Regions from separate parts of the Neobacillus sp. 204 genome, predicted to be linked through region 3. Evidence: riboswitches for the same ligand, from Rfam matches in the RefSeq annotation. Region 3 holds a riboswitch; each other region holds the start of a gene.
What was found. A riboswitch is a leader RNA that binds a small molecule or an ion and turns the genes downstream of it on or off. The one in region 3 is predicted to bind lysine.

Region 1: it holds a riboswitch for lysine, as region 3 does, so the genes downstream of both, ACJ004_RS29010 (amino acid permease) here and dapA (4-hydroxy-tetrahydrodipicolinate synthase) in region 3, are expected to answer to the same signal.
Region 2: it holds a riboswitch for lysine, as region 3 does, so the genes downstream of both, ACJ004_RS19140 (aspartate kinase) here and dapA (4-hydroxy-tetrahydrodipicolinate synthase) in region 3, are expected to answer to the same signal.

The regions. Positions count from the first base shown of each region.
Region 1 is NZ_JBJORY010000027.1:1,015-6,730, forward strand. Features, by position in the region: gene ACJ004_RS28990 (alpha/beta hydrolase) at 1-799, shown strand, start outside; gene asnS (asparagine--tRNA ligase) at 976-2,367, shown strand; gene ACJ004_RS29000 (hypothetical protein) at 2,428-2,601, opposite strand; gene ACJ004_RS29005 (helix-turn-helix domain-containing protein) at 2,762-2,986, shown strand; gene ACJ004_RS29010 (amino acid permease) at 3,077-4,558, opposite strand; lysine riboswitch at 4,664-4,855, opposite strand; gene ACJ004_RS29015 (YitT family protein) at 5,061-5,716, shown strand, end outside.
Region 2 is NZ_JBJORY010000009.1:99,097-104,812, forward strand. Features, by position in the region: gene sdhA (succinate dehydrogenase flavoprotein subunit) at 1-1,492, opposite strand, end outside; gene ACJ004_RS19130 (succinate dehydrogenase cytochrome b558 subunit) at 1,551-2,159, opposite strand; gene ACJ004_RS19135 (YslB family protein) at 2,603-3,046, shown strand; gene ACJ004_RS19140 (aspartate kinase) at 3,240-4,457, opposite strand; lysine riboswitch at 4,567-4,744, opposite strand; gene uvrC (excinuclease ABC subunit UvrC) at 4,815-5,716, opposite strand, start outside.
Region 3 is NZ_JBJORY010000010.1:168,446-174,161, forward strand. Features, by position in the region: gene ACJ004_RS20850 (MarR family winged helix-turn-helix transcriptional regulator) at 442-861, shown strand; gene ACJ004_RS20855 (MFS transporter) at 875-2,089, shown strand; gene ACJ004_RS20860 (hypothetical protein) at 2,181-2,375, shown strand; lysine riboswitch at 2,473-2,653, shown strand; gene dapA (4-hydroxy-tetrahydrodipicolinate synthase) at 2,782-3,669, shown strand; gene ACJ004_RS20870 (ribonuclease J) at 3,896-5,503, shown strand; gene ACJ004_RS20875 (response regulator) at 5,566-5,716, opposite strand, start outside.

The sequences.
Region 1 (5,716 bases), on a different contig from region 3:
TAAATTTGAAAGCCCTTTCAAAGGGGAGGTATCTGCTTATCTCCTCGTACCACATAAAACAGGCCCACTTCCTGGATTAATATTTATGCACCCAAGTCAAGGAAATCGAAAGACATTTTTCCGTGAAGCGGAGTTGCTTGCTACCAAAGGATATGTAACCCTATTAATTGAAGCTCAATACTTAAGAGGATTTGAACAACAGAAATCTGGAAGGAAAAAAGAATTTAAAAAGACGATTGAAGAAATGGCAGATATTCAAAAATACATTCAATCAGTTATTGAAATTAGAAGGGGAGTTACATTGCTAAGTAAGCTACCAAAGGTGAATGAAGCTCGAATCGCTTTTATTGGGCACGGGATAGGGGCAGCATGGGGTGGTATCCTTTCAGGCATTGATAATCGAATAAAATCGTTTATCTTGATATCCGGCTATGGGAAGGTCTCAGAAATGCAACTGACAAGTGAGCATCCGATAGCAAGGTTAATTCGCAGCTTCCTGCCTCCTGAACGATATGAATACTTTATTTCGAGTCTGAAAAAATTGGATGCGATTCATTATGTTAAAAATGCTTCTCCAGCTTCGATCTTTTTTCAGTTTGCTGACAATGACGAATACATCGATCGAGAACAAGCCGTGACTTTTTATTCGTCTGCAAGCTCTCCTAAAAATATCAGTTGGTATGATACCAATCATTTATTTTCCAATTGCGATCAGGCCTTAACCGACCGTCTAGAATGGCTGGATGAGCAATTTACTGGTCAAAATGGCAAGTTTCCAACAGAATTTACCACAAACTAAAATAAATTCACTTTCAAACCGGAAATATTGTTGAAAATTGCTTAATTGATATGGTATTTTATATAATATTGAAGGGATAAAAGAAAAACGATGATAGTAATGTGGAATTTTACCTTTCGTCCCAATCGGGATGGAAGGTTTTTTACTTTTTTACATATGATTTAGGAGGAAAACCAATGAAACAAGCCTTAATCAAGGACCTTTACAGGAATACGGAAAGCTATATTGACCAAAACGTTGAATTATCTGGATGGATTCGCACCATTCGTGATTCGAAAACTTTTGGATTCATTGAATTAAACGATGGCAGCTTTTTTAAAGGGGTGCAAATCGTATTTGATGAGCAGTTACAAAACTTTAAAGAAATTGCCAAACTCCCTATCAGCTCATCGATTAGGGTTAGAGGAGATTTTATTCATACTCCTCAAGCGAAACAGCCTTTTGAAATTAAAGCGATTGACATTGTGATTGAAGGTACGTCAAGTGTCGATTATCCATTACAAAAGAAGAAGCATTCGTTTGAATATTTACGAACAATTGCTCATTTACGACCAAGAACCAATACGTTTTCAGCCGTTTTTCGGGTGAGATCCCTTGCTTCCTATGCCCTTCATAAGTTTTTCCAAGATAAAGGATTTGTGTATGTTCACTCTCCAATCATCACCGGTAGTGATACAGAAGGTGCGGGGGAAATGTTCCGGGTAACTACCTTAGATATGGACAATCTTCCGAAAAATGAAGAAGGCAAAACGGATATTACAAAAGATTTCTTTAACAAAGAAACCAATTTAACCGTTAGCGGACAGTTGTCGGCTGAGGCATTTGCGTTGGCTTTCCGGAATGTCTATACTTTTGGCCCAACGTTTAGAGCAGAAAACTCCAACACAGCAAGACATGCTGCTGAATTTTGGATGGTAGAACCAGAGATTGCCTTTGCTGAATTGCCAGATATCATGGATTTAGCGGAGGAAATGGTCAAATATGTCATCGGGTATGTGTTAGAACAAGCACCTGAAGAAATGAATTTCTTTAACAGCTTTATCGAAAAAGGTTTATTAGACCGTTTAAATAATGCCTATACAGCTGACTTTGGCCGTGTGACATATACGGAAGCGATTAATATTTTAAAGGATTCTGGTGAAACGTTTGCCTATCCAGTAGAATGGGGACTTGACCTGCAAACAGAGCATGAACGTTATTTAAGTGAAAAAGTATTTAAACGCCCTGTATTTGTTACAGATTATCCAAAAGAAATCAAAGCCTTCTATATGAGACTAAATGAAGACAACAAAACAGTAGCAGCAACTGATTTACTTGTACCTGGAATTGGTGAATTGATTGGCGGCAGTCAGCGTGAAGAGCGTGAAGAAATCTTGGCTGGTAAAATTAATGAACTTGGTATGAATGAAGAAGATTACTGGTGGTACCTAGAATTACGAAAATATGGCGGTACGAAGCATTCGGGCTATGGTATTGGTTTTGAACGATTAATTATGTACCTCACTGGAATGACCAATATTAGAGACGTAATCCCGTTCCCAAGAACAACAGGAAATGCCGATTTTTAAGGACAAATAATAAAAGGAGAAGGCTGATTAGATACGCAAAATCAGCTTTCTCCTTTTTTATTAAAGATTTTTCAATTCTTCTTCGAAAAAGAAGGTTTCTGGATGTTCCTTAACGATATAAGAATATCTTTTCATGTTTTTGACATATTGTGATTTTAAAATGGTGACGACTTCACCCGTTTCTATAATGTTTACTGATTGTCCGTTTTTGTATAGATTATTTGAGTTTTTCAAATTTAACACCCCTTTACCTATTCCCTATTTAGTATATCATAAAATCCCTAAACTCATTTCTTACTTATGGGAAATTTGCGCATAGATGGAAAGAGGAAATCGCTCTTCCTTTCAAAAACAAATTTAATGTGTTATGCTTTAATAAAAGTGAGGTGTCATTTTGACAAATTATAAAGCAAAAAAAAGTAACCTCAAGGATTTATTATCTAAAAACGGCATGGACTTGGAAAGTTTGGAAAGGAATACAAATATTCCCCAAACTCAACTGAACGACTACTTGTCAAAGAAAGTAATGAACTTAAATACTGCGATGACAATTTCCAAAGAATTGAATTGTCGTATTGAAGATTTATATGTTTGGTCTTCTGAGAAGAAAAAAGCATAGCACCATTAATTAACAGACTCGATTATGAGTCTGTTTTTTGTTTAAGCTGTAAAAAAATAGCACGCGTTTTGCGTGCTATTTTAAAAAAGATTAATTCTTCAAATCACATTTATCTAAAGGAATAACCTTTGTTTTTTTTGTGAATTTATAACCAAGCCACACAATAAGGAATAATGGCAGGCCGATATATGAAACTAAAACACCATTCCAATCTATTTGGTCACCCGTGAAGGCAGAATAGTTTTGGCCTAGGACAACAATTCCGCAAACTAGAAAGGCGAAAATTGGACCAAATGGGAAGAATTTTGATTTATAGGGCAGTGAGTTCAGATCTTTTCCTTGGGCAATAAATGCTTTACGGAAACGATAATGACAGACAGCAATCCCTAACCATGCGATAAAGCCAGACATTCCTGAAGCATTTAATAACCAGACATAAACCGTTCCATCTCCAAAGAATGAAGCAAGGAAAGCGAGTGTTCCCACTAAGGTTGTTGCAATTAAAGCATTAACTGGAACACCTTTTTTGTTTAATTTACCAAGGAACTTTGGGGCTTTACCTTGACGGGCCAAATCCCAAAGCATTCGAGTGGAGGCGTACATTCCTGAATTCCCTGCCGATAAGACAGCCGTTAAGATAACAGCATTCATGATTGATGCAGCGAAAGCAATTCCTGCCTTTTGTAAAACCAAAGTAAATGGGCTAACAGTAATATCACCATTTGCTAAATTATCGTTTGTATAAGGAATAAGAAGTCCGATGACTAAGATAGCTAATATATAAAATAATAAAATACGCCAGAACACCTGCTTAACTGCACGTGGGATGGCTTTCTTTGGATCTTCTGTTTCACCAGCAGCGACGCCTAAAAGCTCAGTTCCTTGGAAGGAGAAGCCAGCAGCCATAAAGATTCCCAGCATCGACATAAAGCCGCCGTGAAAGGGTGCATCACCAATTGTGAAGTTTTTGAAGCCGGGTGCATCATTACCCATGATCCCGAAAATCATTAACGCACCTGTAATAACAAAAATAATTACTGTTACCACTTTAATTAAGGAAAACCAATATTCTGCTTCTCCAAATCCTTTGACAGAAAGGTAGTTTAAGAGAAACATAATCACTAAAAAGATGCCGCTCCAAATAAATGAGGGCGTATCAGGAAACCAGAATTTCATGATCATGGTTACCGCAGCTAATTCTGCAGCAATGGTTATGGCCCAGTTATACCAATAGTTCCAGCCTAAGGCAAAACCAAGGGAAGGATCGACAAATTTGGTTGCATACGTACTAAAGCTTCCGGCAACGGGCATATAGGCACCCATTTCGGCTAATCCTTGCATCAAAAAGAAAACCATAATCCCAATAACTAGATAGGAAAGGATAGCCCCTCCGGGTCCTGCGCTATGGATCGCGCCGCCACTAGCAAGAAAAAGCCCAGTTCCAATCGTCCCACCAAGGGAAATCATGGTAAGGTGACGAGATTTTAAACCTCTTTTTAATTCTGATGGATCTCTTTGTATAGTTAAATCACTAGTGTTTTCAGCTTCTTTTAATACTCTCGCTGTTTGCATAATCTTAACTCCTCTTTTCTTCTTGTTTTTCGAGAAGGAGTTTGGAATATAAAAATGCCATCGAGGAATAATCGATGGCATTGTAAATACCCCGCATCATACCTTCCGAAAGATAGCTCAACACGATAAGCTGGTAGGACTAATCGTGACAGTTCTGTTCCTATTAGGAGACAGCCCCAGCATGCTTTTTGAAGAGATGAAAGCACACTTCGGCGGATTTTCCTTTCAAACGGAGTCAGGGATGTCTCACACATCTCGTCCGCTTTACTAATAAAAACCGCGACCTCTACCTCATCGGTTTGATGAGGATTTAGTATCATTAAGTTAATATACTAGTATACTATATGGATTCATATAGAAATGTCAATATGTAAAAATCAATTCCGTAATAAACAGATAATTTATTTTTTTAAAATAAATTTTTTATTTTACTTTAAGAGAGAGAATCTGTATTATTTTTAAATAGAATTAATTGCCTGTTTGTATTAGGAGGATTTGTACCATGCAGATTGTTGGAATGATGTTGGGATCTCTAATTATTGTGGTTGCCTTTAACCTTTTTTTAATCCCGCATGAAGTGTTGAGCAGCGGATTAAGCGGAATTTCAATGATATTAGGGATGATCTCACCGGTTAATACAGGGGTAGCAAATTTCCTGCTAAATTTTCCTTTATTAATTATTGGATATAAAATGTTAGGGAAAAAATTTATCGTAAATTCGATTTTTTCAGTGATCATTATCTCAATTGGACTTTATTTAATTCCCGTTTATGCCATTGCAGATGATACCATTCTCTCAGCTATTTTTGGTGGAGCGTTAACCGGTTTAGGTGTTGGAATTGTTTTCCGCTGTTCTGGATCGACCGGAGGATTTGATATTATTGGCATGATTGTAGCAAGAAAAAGAGATTTCCCAATTGGTGTTTTACTTTCAGGCATGAATGCAGTTGTGATTTTGATCAGCGGATTTTTATTTGATTGGGATTCTGCTCTTTATACCTTAGTTTCCATTTTTGTGACAGGTAAAGTTGTCGATGCAATCTATACAGACCATGCTAAATTAACGTTAATGATTATCACAGATAAAGGCGAAGAGATGAGACATCATTTACTGAAAAATTTGTATCGAGGTTTAACCGTTATGGATGGTGTTGGCGG
Region 2 (5,716 bases), on a different contig from region 3:
TCCATTTAGAAGTATCATTAATGTTAATATTTTGATAACGTTCTAATAGTTCTTGAATTTTTTCATCTGTCTTTAATAGCCTGTCATTATGGCGAACAACGGTTACATTATCCGTCATCCATTCTCCAAGCTCTTTATGAAGAATATAAGCATTTTCATTTCCATTTAGAGACATAATAGCATTCCACTTATCTTCTTGTTCTTTGACATGACGATCAAATACAGTGGAAGATACAGCATCCGAACTCTTTTCTAGACCTTTGATATATTTCACTGCATTTGGACCAACAACCATTCCACCATAGATAGCTGAAAGCAAGGAATTGGCACCTAAACGGTTGGCACCATGTTGAGAATAATCACATTCACCGGCTGCAAACAGACCTGGAATGCTTGTCATTTGGTCATAATCAACCCAAAGTCCACCCATTGAATAGTGAACAGCAGGGAATATTTTCATTGGAACTTTACGAGGGTCATCCCCCATGAATTTCTCGTAAATCTCGATAATTCCACCAAGTTTAATATCCAATTCATGTGGATCCTTATGGGAAAGATCGAGGTATACCATGTTCTCTCCATTGATACCGAGTTTTTGATTAACACAAACGTCAAAAATTTCTCGAGTTGCGATATCACGAGGTACAAGGTTTCCGTAAGCTGGATATTTTTCCTCTAAGAAATACCAAGGCTTACCATCTTTATACGTCCAAATACGTCCACCTTCACCACGAGCAGATTCACTCATTAAGCGAAGTTTGTCATCCCCAGGAATGGCCGTTGGATGGATTTGAATCATTTCTCCGTTAGCATAATAAGCACCTTGTTGATACACAATCGATGCCGCTGAACCAGTATTAATAACTGAGTTAGTTGATTTTCCAAAGATAATCCCAGGGCCGCCGGTAGCCATGATTACGGCATCACCTGTGAAGGATTTAATTTCCATGGTTTTTAAATTTTGAGCAACGATTCCACGGCACACACCATCGTCATCAACGACAGCACCTAGGAATTCCCAGCCCTCATATTTCGTAACAAGACCTGCTACTTCTTCGCGACGAACCTGTTCATCCAAAGCATAAAGCAGCTGTTGACCAGTGGTTGCCCCTGCAAAGGCTGTCCGGTGGAACTGTGTACCTCCGAAACGGCGGAAGTCCAATAGTCCTTCTGGAGTACGGTTAAACATAACTCCCATACGGTCCATTAAGTGAATAATACCAGGCGCTGCGTCACACATCGCTTTTACTGGAGGCTGGTTAGCTAAGAAGTCTCCGCCATAAACGGTGTCATCAAAGTGAATATATGTTGAATCGCCTTCACCTTTTGTATTTACTGCTCCATTAATACCACCCTGGGCACAAACAGAGTGAGAACGTTTAACAGGAACAAGAGAAAACAATTCTACTGGTGTTCCTGTTTCTGCAACCTTAATCGTTGCCATTAAGCCAGCTAAACCACCGCCAACTATAATTACCTTACCTTTACTCATTGGTGACTCACTCCCTTAATCCAAAATCCAATATTTTTACGGTCAATTATTTCATTTGTTATACAAAAGCTAGTAATGTCGTTACACCAACATAGGATAGAGCCAAGAAAATAATTATTGTCACGTATGTAGAAATAACTTGAGAACGAGGCGATACAGTGATGCCCCAGCTTACCAAGAATGACCACAATCCATTTGCAAAGTGGAAAATCGCTGAAATGATACCAACAACATAAAAACCAAACATGAATGGGGAAGAAAGAATATCTTGCATCATTTGGAAGTTAACTTCATTTCCAAATGCTGCCGCTACGCGGGTTTCCCATACATGCCAAGTGATAAAAATTAGTGTAATTACACCAGACACACGTTGGAGCAAAAACATCCAGTTTCTGAAAAAACCATATTGACTTGCATTGTTTTTAGCTGTAAAAGCAATATACAGCCCGTAGATCGCATGAAATAAAATCGGTAAATAAATAATTACAGTTTCTAAAACATAGCGAAAGGGAAGATTCCCCATAAAGTTCGCAGCTTTGTTGAAGGATTCTACCCCTTCTGTTGCATAGTGGTTAACAACCAGATGCTGCATCACGAAGATTCCAATAGGAATAACCCCTAGCAACGAATGCAATCTCCGATAAACAAACTCTCGATTACCCGCCATAAATGTACCCCCCTATAATGTTTAAAAAAAATGATGTTTAGTTTCTATCAATTTAAAACCCCTTTGTTTGAAACCTAGCATCACTGTGACAATAATGTGACATGTCCATTTTACTCCCATCATCTAAGAGCGTCAAGAAAACGGATACACAATTTCTACATAAAAATAAAATTTTTTAAATATATTGAAATTATAATAGATTGGTTATTTCCGCTTTCTAAAATGGATATATTTTGAAAATTATTCGATTTATATTAATAATTGCCAAGATATAACGGTTGTTAATTTTCCCATAAAGGGAATGATAATTATTATGAAAAACATGGTTAGGTATTGCAAAATAACAAAAAAACTAAGCTAATTTGATTCGTTATAACTAGAAAAACTGTAATGAAACTTTATAAAAAGTGTATATAATAGAATGATAGAAAGAGGGGAAGCTTGTGAATAATAGTACAATTGTTAATGAAACAATAACTACTGATGAACCAAGGTCCATATCCATGTTCGGTTATGAATTAATCAGAGAAATTCTTTTGCCTGAAATTTTAGGAAAAGATACACCTGAAATTTTATATTGGGCCGGAAAACGACTCGCACGAAAATATCCATTATTGGATATAGATCAAATTATTGATTTCTTCGCCAAGGCCTCATGGGGTCAGCTGGAACTTATAAAGGAAAATAAAACAGAGTTCCAATTTGAATTGATGAGTCCGCTTATTGTTTCACGTGTCAAGTCCAAAGCTGAGCACTTTTTCCAACTCGAAGCAGGATTCCTAGCTCAACAAATTGAACTTCAAAAAGAAGCCAATGCTGAAACCTTCGAGCATCCAGTAAAAAAATCAAACAAAGTCCTTTTCACAGTGAAATGGGAAAAAAACTAATCGAAAATGGTGTCAGGCACTTGTGAGTGACTGACACCATTTTTCTTGGCTAGCTCCAGCGCCTAGGGGCTCGGGTCATAAGCCAATCCGTCATGAAGGTTAAAAAGCAACCTTCACGTCGGCTCGTCTTATGCCTGTCGCCCCTAGGAAAAAATGAACTACTTTTTTCCCTGAACAAGGCGCTTCCGCTATTCTATTTATTCGCTAGTTCGAATGCTTCGTGCAAAGCTTCTACTGCTTTTAACATATTTTTTTCTTCTACCACGGCAGAAACCTTAATTTCTGAGGTGCTGACCATTTTAATTTGGATGTTGTTTGCAGCAAGTACCTCAAACATCCTTGCTGCTACACCAGGATTGGAAATCATTCCTGAACCGACAATCGACACTTTCGCTAATTTGTTTTCAGCGTCAATCTGCTCATAATTAAGCACTGATTTATTATCTTCAAGGACATTTAAAGTTTCTAATAGATCATCTGTATGAATAGAGAATGACAAATTTGCAGAGCCACCCTCTGTTGTGCTTTGGATAATAATATCCACATTCAAATGATTTTCAGCAAGTGTTGTAAAGATGGTAGACAGGCTTGTTAATGAATTGGCTAAGCCTAATACTGTTACTTTTGTAATTTCGTCTTCAAATGCGACACCACGGACTACTAAGTTTTGTTCCATTGCTGCTTCCCCCTCAATGATAGTTCCTTCTATTTTCTCCATACTCGAACGAACCTCGAGCCGTACTTGATAGTTTTTGGCAAATTCTACTGCCCGAGGATGAAGTACACCCGCACCTAAATTAGCTAACTCAAGCATTTCATCGTATGATACCGATAATAGTTTGCGAGCACTCTTAACATACCTCGGGTCTGTTGTGAAAACTCCAGTTACATCGGTATAAATGTCACATTTATCCGCCTTCAGGGCAGCAGCCAATGCCACCGCTGTTGTATCAGACCCGCCACGGCCCAGTGTGGTAATTTCACCATCTACCGTGATTCCCTGGAATCCAGCAACAATAACTACTTTGCCAGCTTCGAGCTGAGTTTCAATCGCTGCTGTTTTAATATTAGAAATCCGGGCATTTCCGTGGACTGGTTCTGTCATAATTCCAGCCTGCCAGCCTGTAAAGGATACGGCATCAAGTCCTTCCTGGTTGAGAGCCATCGACAATAACGCAATGGTCACTTGCTCTCCAGTTGATAACAGCATGTCCATTTCCCGTTTATTAGGCTGCGGAGAAATTTCCTTTGCTAAACCGACAAGTGTATCCGTTGATTTACCCATCGCAGAAACAACCACAACAACATTGTTGCCTCGATCGATCTCCTCTTTTACACATGATGCTACATTTAAAATTCTTTCTACACTAGCAACGGACGTGCCTCCGAATTTTTGTACAATAATCCCCATGTTCGATTTCTCCTTCTTTCAAGTGAATACGTTAGTTTTCCCCAAATAAAAAAAGCAATGAGAGGGCATCTCATTGCTTAAAACACGAAAAAAAATTCTCGCACCTACAATGTAAGATAGCTCTCCAAGACATTAGTCTTGACAATCCAGCATTTATTCAATACGGGACCAGCAAAGAAAGAAATGAGACCCTCTTTACTTCGGCGAACATCCCCTTTCATGATTCTTCTCAGAAGCTCATCCTTCTCAGAACCACTACTCTTGAAGCTCGCACCTCTACCTTCACTTTAATACGTAAAAGTGATAGTAAATTAAATTTTCACTAATTATAGCATGTTCTTTTTTTACTGACAATCACTAGGATTGAAGTTTTTTGATTAATTCTTCTGCTACATTCGTAGGAATTCCAATATTTATGATTTCCTCTTTACTTGCTTCTTTCATTTTCTTCACAGATCCGAACTGTTTTAACAATAACTTTTTCCGTTTCTCACCGATTCCCGGAATATCATCAAGTAAGGATTGAAAAGTACTTTTACCTCGAAGCTGGCGATGGAAGGTAATCGCAAAGCGATGGACTTCATCTTGAATCCTTTGCAGTAAATAAAACTCCTGGCTGTTTCTCCCTAATGGAACAATCCCTAAAGGATTGCCGTACAGCAATTGTGAAGTCCGGTGTTTTTCATCTTTTACAAGTCCTGACAGCGGAATATCAAGGCCTAATTCATTTTCCAAAACGTCACGTACGGCTTCGACATGCCCTTTACCACCATCGATGATAATTAAATCAGGAAGAGGGAGTTCCTCTTTTAAGGCACGTGAATACCTTCTTCTCGTTACTTCCCGCATCGATTCATAATCATCCGGTCCCTGAACGGTTTTGATCTTGTATTTTCGGTATTCACGATGATTTGCCTTGCCATCAATGAAAACAACCATTGCTGATACAGGGTCCGTCCCTTGGATGTTGGAATTATCAAAGGCTTCGATCCGGTGCGGTGTGTAGATTCCCAGTAATTCGCCCAGGTTCTCGACCGCCTTTATGGTTCGATCTTCATCTTTTTCAATCAATGAAAACTTTTCACTCAAGGCAATTTTGGCATTTTTGATAGCCAATTGAACAAGATCCTTTTTTTGCCCGCGTTGCGGCTGGAGCACTTTTACTTCTAAGAGTTGTTCGGCTAAACTCAAATCGACTTCATCCTGGATAAGAATTTCCTTTGGCTTAAAGTGATTAGCTTTCGAATAAAATTGACCGA
Region 3 (5,716 bases):
GATTAGTATTTTTTTAAAATACCTTAACCCTGGAAAGCCTTATACACCAAGGCTGCAGCCAGTTTTAATCAAACGTTTGATTAGTTTTTTCAGGTAAACCCCACTTATCCTCTGAATGACTTCATTACTGTGTATCCCGCCTACTTTTAATCAATCGTTTAATTAGTGCTCTCAATAAGTCTAACGAAGCCCTATATGACTTCATTTCCAAGGCCCCATCCCCCTTTTTAATCAATCGTTTGATTAGTTTTTCTAGAAACAACCCATTCTCTCAGAAATCCATATATACCAATGTCCCAGCCCTTTTCAATCAAACGTTTGATTAGTATCATCTCGATATTTACCATTAGACATTCTATGAAGACTTCTGATACACTAATATAGTTACCCAAGGTAATTATTACTCTAGCTAACTATTTTAATTAAATCGGGGTGATTTAAATAAAAACTTCGCAAAAATTCTTTCACCAATTATTGTTATTGTACCGCCCATTTGAAAATAAGTTGAATTTTCATTTGGCTGAACATCAACTGCACAGAGCGCAATGGTCTATTTTTCACTACTTAACTAATTATGGTTCTGCCACACTTGTGGAGCTATCACATTATTTATATGTGGAAAAGCCCACTATAACCCGGACCATTAACCGGTTAGAAGAACTGGGGTATGTCGAGCAGGTACCTAGTAAGGATAAACGTGAAAAGAGAACCCAGCTGACAGAACTAGGAAGAAAAATATATACGGAGGTTCGTGTCACGATTAATCAATTTGAAGTGGATATATTAAAAGGAATCACCGAGCATGAACAGCTTGAGGCCATCCGGATTATGGGAGAAATTCGAGATAATATTATTAAGTAAGGGGTTAAAAAACGTGAATCAACCAAGAGCTAAACTTTGGACCAAGGATTTTACAATTGTTTCCGGGGTCAATTTTTTCATAACGTTAGTCTTTTATTTATTAATTGTCATCATCGGCGTTTATGCCGTAGATGAATTTAATGCGTCGACAAGTCAAGCAGGGCTTGTAACAGGGATTTTTATTGTCGGATCATTAATTGGCCGGTTGTTAATTGGCAGATTTATTGAATCAATTGGCCGCAAGAAAACGTTATTCATTGGTATCATCTTTTTTATTTTGACGCTTCTTTTATATTTTGTGAATTTCGGGATTACCTTCTTGCTTATTACCCGGTTACTTCATGGGATTGCAGCAGGAATGGTTGGCACAGCAACGGGAACAATTGTGGCCCAGATTATCCCTGCTACGCGGAAAGCCGAAGGAATTGGCTATTTCAGCATGAGTGCCACACTGGCTACAGCAATTGGCCCTTTCATTGGACTATACATGACCCAGCATACAGACTTCCAAATGATCTTTATTTTCTCGCTTGTATTAGGGGTAATTAGTTTGATCACAGCGTTCTTCGTGAATGTGCCACAATTGGAAGTCTCCGCCAAACCAACTGAAACAAAAGGATTTAAGCTTTCAAATTATATTGAGCCAAAAGCACTTCCAATCGCGGTTATTACTTTAGTAGTAGCCTTTTGTTATTCTAGCGTTCTTTCTTTTATTAATTTTTATGCGATAGAAATCGACCTAGTTAGTACAGCAAGTTTCTTTTTCTTAGTCTATTCCATCGCCGTATTGTTATCTCGCCCCGTTACCGGCCGCTTAATGGACCTGAAAGGGGCCAACTATGTTATGTATCCTAGCTTTATTGCCTTAGCTGCCGGTTTGTTTCTACTTAGTTCAGCAAGTGTCAGCATCACTTTATTAGCATCCGGTGTTCTGATCGGCCTTGGTTTCGGTAACATGCAATCAAGTACTCAGGCAGTCGCCGTAAGAGTAACCCCTCCCCATCGGATGGGATTAGCAACATCAACCTTCTTTATTTTTCTTGATGCTGGGCTTGGATTCGGTCCATACATCCTTGGATTCATTATTCCACTAACAGGCTATAGTACTCTTTATGTGATCTTAGGTGTTGTTGCTTTAGCAACGATTGTTCTTTATTACTTCCTGCACGGGAAGAAAGAACTTCCAAGCAGGACAATGGTAAATGAACCAACACCGGGCACTCATTGATTTCTATAGCCAGCCTTCCGACGGCAGACATAAAACCAGTTTCAAGCAAATATGATTAACATATGAATCCTAATTAAAGGAGCCGGTGGCTATGATACTTTTTAATAAAATTGCATTATCCTTTGTCGTATTCTTTTCCTTTAGTGTGATCATAAATACTTATTTAGGTGAAAAGGAACGGGTTCAATCTGATGTTATTTACTTTGTTATGAACGGGTTTGCTTATATTGTTTCTGCATTAGAGGTAGAGAAAGAAAAACAGCTTTTAGAAACGGCAGAAATTTGACGGTGATTTCAAATATAGGTCCATTTTCCCTTGAAACAAAAGAAATATTCTGATATATTTACAATCAATTATATATTTTCTTACTTCAATACTTTGAAGTGAGGATAGAGGCGCAAAGACCATTAGTACACAATAAGAGGATAATGAGATCCAGTGATGATTGTGAAAAGGGGAATTTGCCGAAGCTTCAATGATTCTCATTTATCATGAAGCTGGTTCTGCTATTGAATAAATACAGAACTGTCATATAGGAAACTATATGGAGGGCTATCTTACGCACGGGAACTTATTTTTTTATGTTTCTACTGCAACAGCGAACCCTCGTTGTTGCTTTTTTGCGTTGAATTTTGAATGGCCTTACCCACCTCTAAATTTTTAAAAAAATTTATTAAAAGGGTGAGAAAAGATGAAATTTGGCCAAGTTTTAACCGCTATGGTTACGCCATTCGATCAAAATGGTGAGGTAGATTTTAACGCAACAAGAAGACTAGTAGATTATTTAATTGATAATGGGACGGATGCACTTGTCGTTGCTGGTACAACAGGAGAATCGCCAACCTTAACGACAGATGAAAAAATCGCACTATTTAAATTTGTTGTTGGTGCCGCTAAAGGAAGAGTTCCAGTCATTGCTGGCACTGGCTCAAATAACACGCGAGCTTCGATCAGTTTAACAAAGCAGGCTGAGGAAGCAGGTGTGGATGGGATTATGCTTGTTGCTCCTTATTATAACAAACCATCCCAAGAAGGTATGTATCAACACTTCAAAGCGATTGCTGAAGCCACATCATTACCGATTATGCTTTATAATGTCCCTGGACGAAGTGTGGTCAATCTGGCGGCAGAGACCATTGTTCGCCTGTCACAAATCAAGAATATTGTCGCCGTAAAAGAAGCAAGCGGCAACCTGGATGCCATGGCGTCTATAATTAGCCAAGCCCCAAGTGATTTTACTCTTTATAGTGGTGATGACGGCTTAACATTGCCGGTTTTAGCCATTGGCGGAGCCGGGGTTGTATCCGTTGCTTCCCATGTCATTGGGAATGAAATGCAAGAAATGATCAATCACTTTAAAAACGGCCGGGTCCAAGAAGCAGCTACTTCCCATCGCCGCCTTCTTCCGCTTATGAAGGCATTATTTGCTGCCCCTAATCCAGCACCAGTCAAATCAGCTTTGAACATGAGCGGGGTACAAGTTGGCGGACTTCGATTGCCATTGCTCCCTTTAAGTCATGAAGAAGAAAAAGCATTGCAAGTTGTTCTACCTGCAGCCAAAATCGAAACGTTGATTTAAAGTGATTACTAATTAATCAAAGGCTGCCAACTACCATAAGCATGGGTGTTGGCAGCCTTTTGTTGTCTATATAGCTAAAAGTTTTCACTCTTCTTTTTCAATAAAGTCCGTCCTAAAGGGCATACTATTCTTATTTACTTGGAATAGGGAGGATTATCACTTGCAAACAACTGAACAGCAATTATCCATATTCGCTTTAGGCGGCATCAATGAAATCGGTAAGAACATGTATGTGGTTCAATACGCAGACGATCTTTTTATCATTGACTGCGGCGGTAAGTTTCCTGATGAAAGTTTATTAGGAATTGATTTAATTATCCCAGATATTACCTATCTAGAAGAAAACCAGGAGAAGATTCGCGCTTTAATTGTGACACACGGGCATGAAGATCATATCGGCGGGATCCCTTATATTTTAAGAAAATTGAACATCCCGATCTACGCAACCCGTTTTACACTGGGTCTCATCGAATTAAAAATAGACGAGCACCGGTTGAAGGGTAACACGAAGCTCTTGACGATTGACACTAATTCCAAGCTTGAGTTTGGAGAAACGACTATTTCCTTTTTCAGAGTAAGTCACAGTATCCCGGACTGTCTCGGCATTGTGTTTCATACTCCGGAGGGGAATGTGGTTCATACCGGAGACTTCAAATTTGATTTAACACCTGTGAATAATCAGCATTCAGATATTCATAAGATGGCCGATATTGGTCAGCAAGGTGTCTTAGTCTTAATATCAGAAAGTACCAACGCAGAGCGTAAGGGGTTAACACCATCCGAGCAAATGATTGGTGGCAATTTGGATGAGGCCTTTATGAAAGCTGACGGGAAAATCTTTATCTCCACCTTTGCTTCTAATGTGAATCGTGTTCAACAGGTGGTTGCTGCTGCAATAAAGGCAAAGCGTAAGATCGCACTCCTTGGCCGGAGTATGGTAAATGTGGTCTCAGTTGCGATAGAGCGTGGTTATTTAACCATTCCAGATGGGATGATCATCGAACCACGCGAAGTTGATAGACTTTCTCCAGAAAAGGTGGTCGTCCTTTGTACTGGAAGTCAAGGAGAGCCAATGGCTGCCCTTGCTCGTTTAGCGAGCGGAAACTTTCGCGATGTCTCCGTTTATCCCGGAGACACGGTTATCTTAGCGGCCTCACCAATACCAGGCAATGAAAAGGATGTTTCACGAATCATCGACAACTTATATCAACTAGGTGCTAATGTGATCTATGGCTCTGGAAGTTCAACGGGTATGCATGTTTCCGGCCATGGCTATCAAGAAGACTTAAAGCTCATGTTGACGTTGATGAAACCGACCTATTTTATTCCTATTCATGGGGAGTATCGAATGCTGCATCATCACCGGTTATTAGCCGAGTCGGTGGGTGTAGAGAAAGGAAACACCTTTATCATTAAAAATGGTGATGTTGTCGATATAGAAAACTCTGTTGCCCGTCAGACTCGGTCGATTCCAGCAGGAGATACTTATGTGGACGGGATGGGTGTTGGTGATGTCGGGGACATTGTGTTACGAGACCGGAAACAACTTTCCGAGGATGGAATGCTTGTTATTGTTATAACGATTAATAAATCGGACCGAAGGATTATCTCTGGACCTGACACCATTACACGTGGTTTCGTGTATGCAAGAAATTCGGATGAACTTCTAAAAGAGATTAACCGCCTTGCTAAGAAAACCATTAATGACTTGCAAAGTGAAAACATCAAACAATGGAATGTCATCAAACAAAACATCAAAAAATCCGTCGGACAATACCTATTCGCCCAAACAAAAAGAAAACCCATGATTCTGCCTATTATTATTGAAATATAAACGGTGTCAGGCACCATGTGAATTTTTCACATGGTGCCTGACACCGTATTTTTTTACTATTTTTAGCCTGTTGGCATTTTCATTTTATCGATTATGGTGGTGAGGTAGTTTCTGACTGTGGTAATTTTTGTTTGTGGCTGGAGGCGCCTTTGGAATTCTTCTATTCCATGTTCGTGCTCACTGGGGTCTTCATCGATAAGCTCCGGGCAGAAG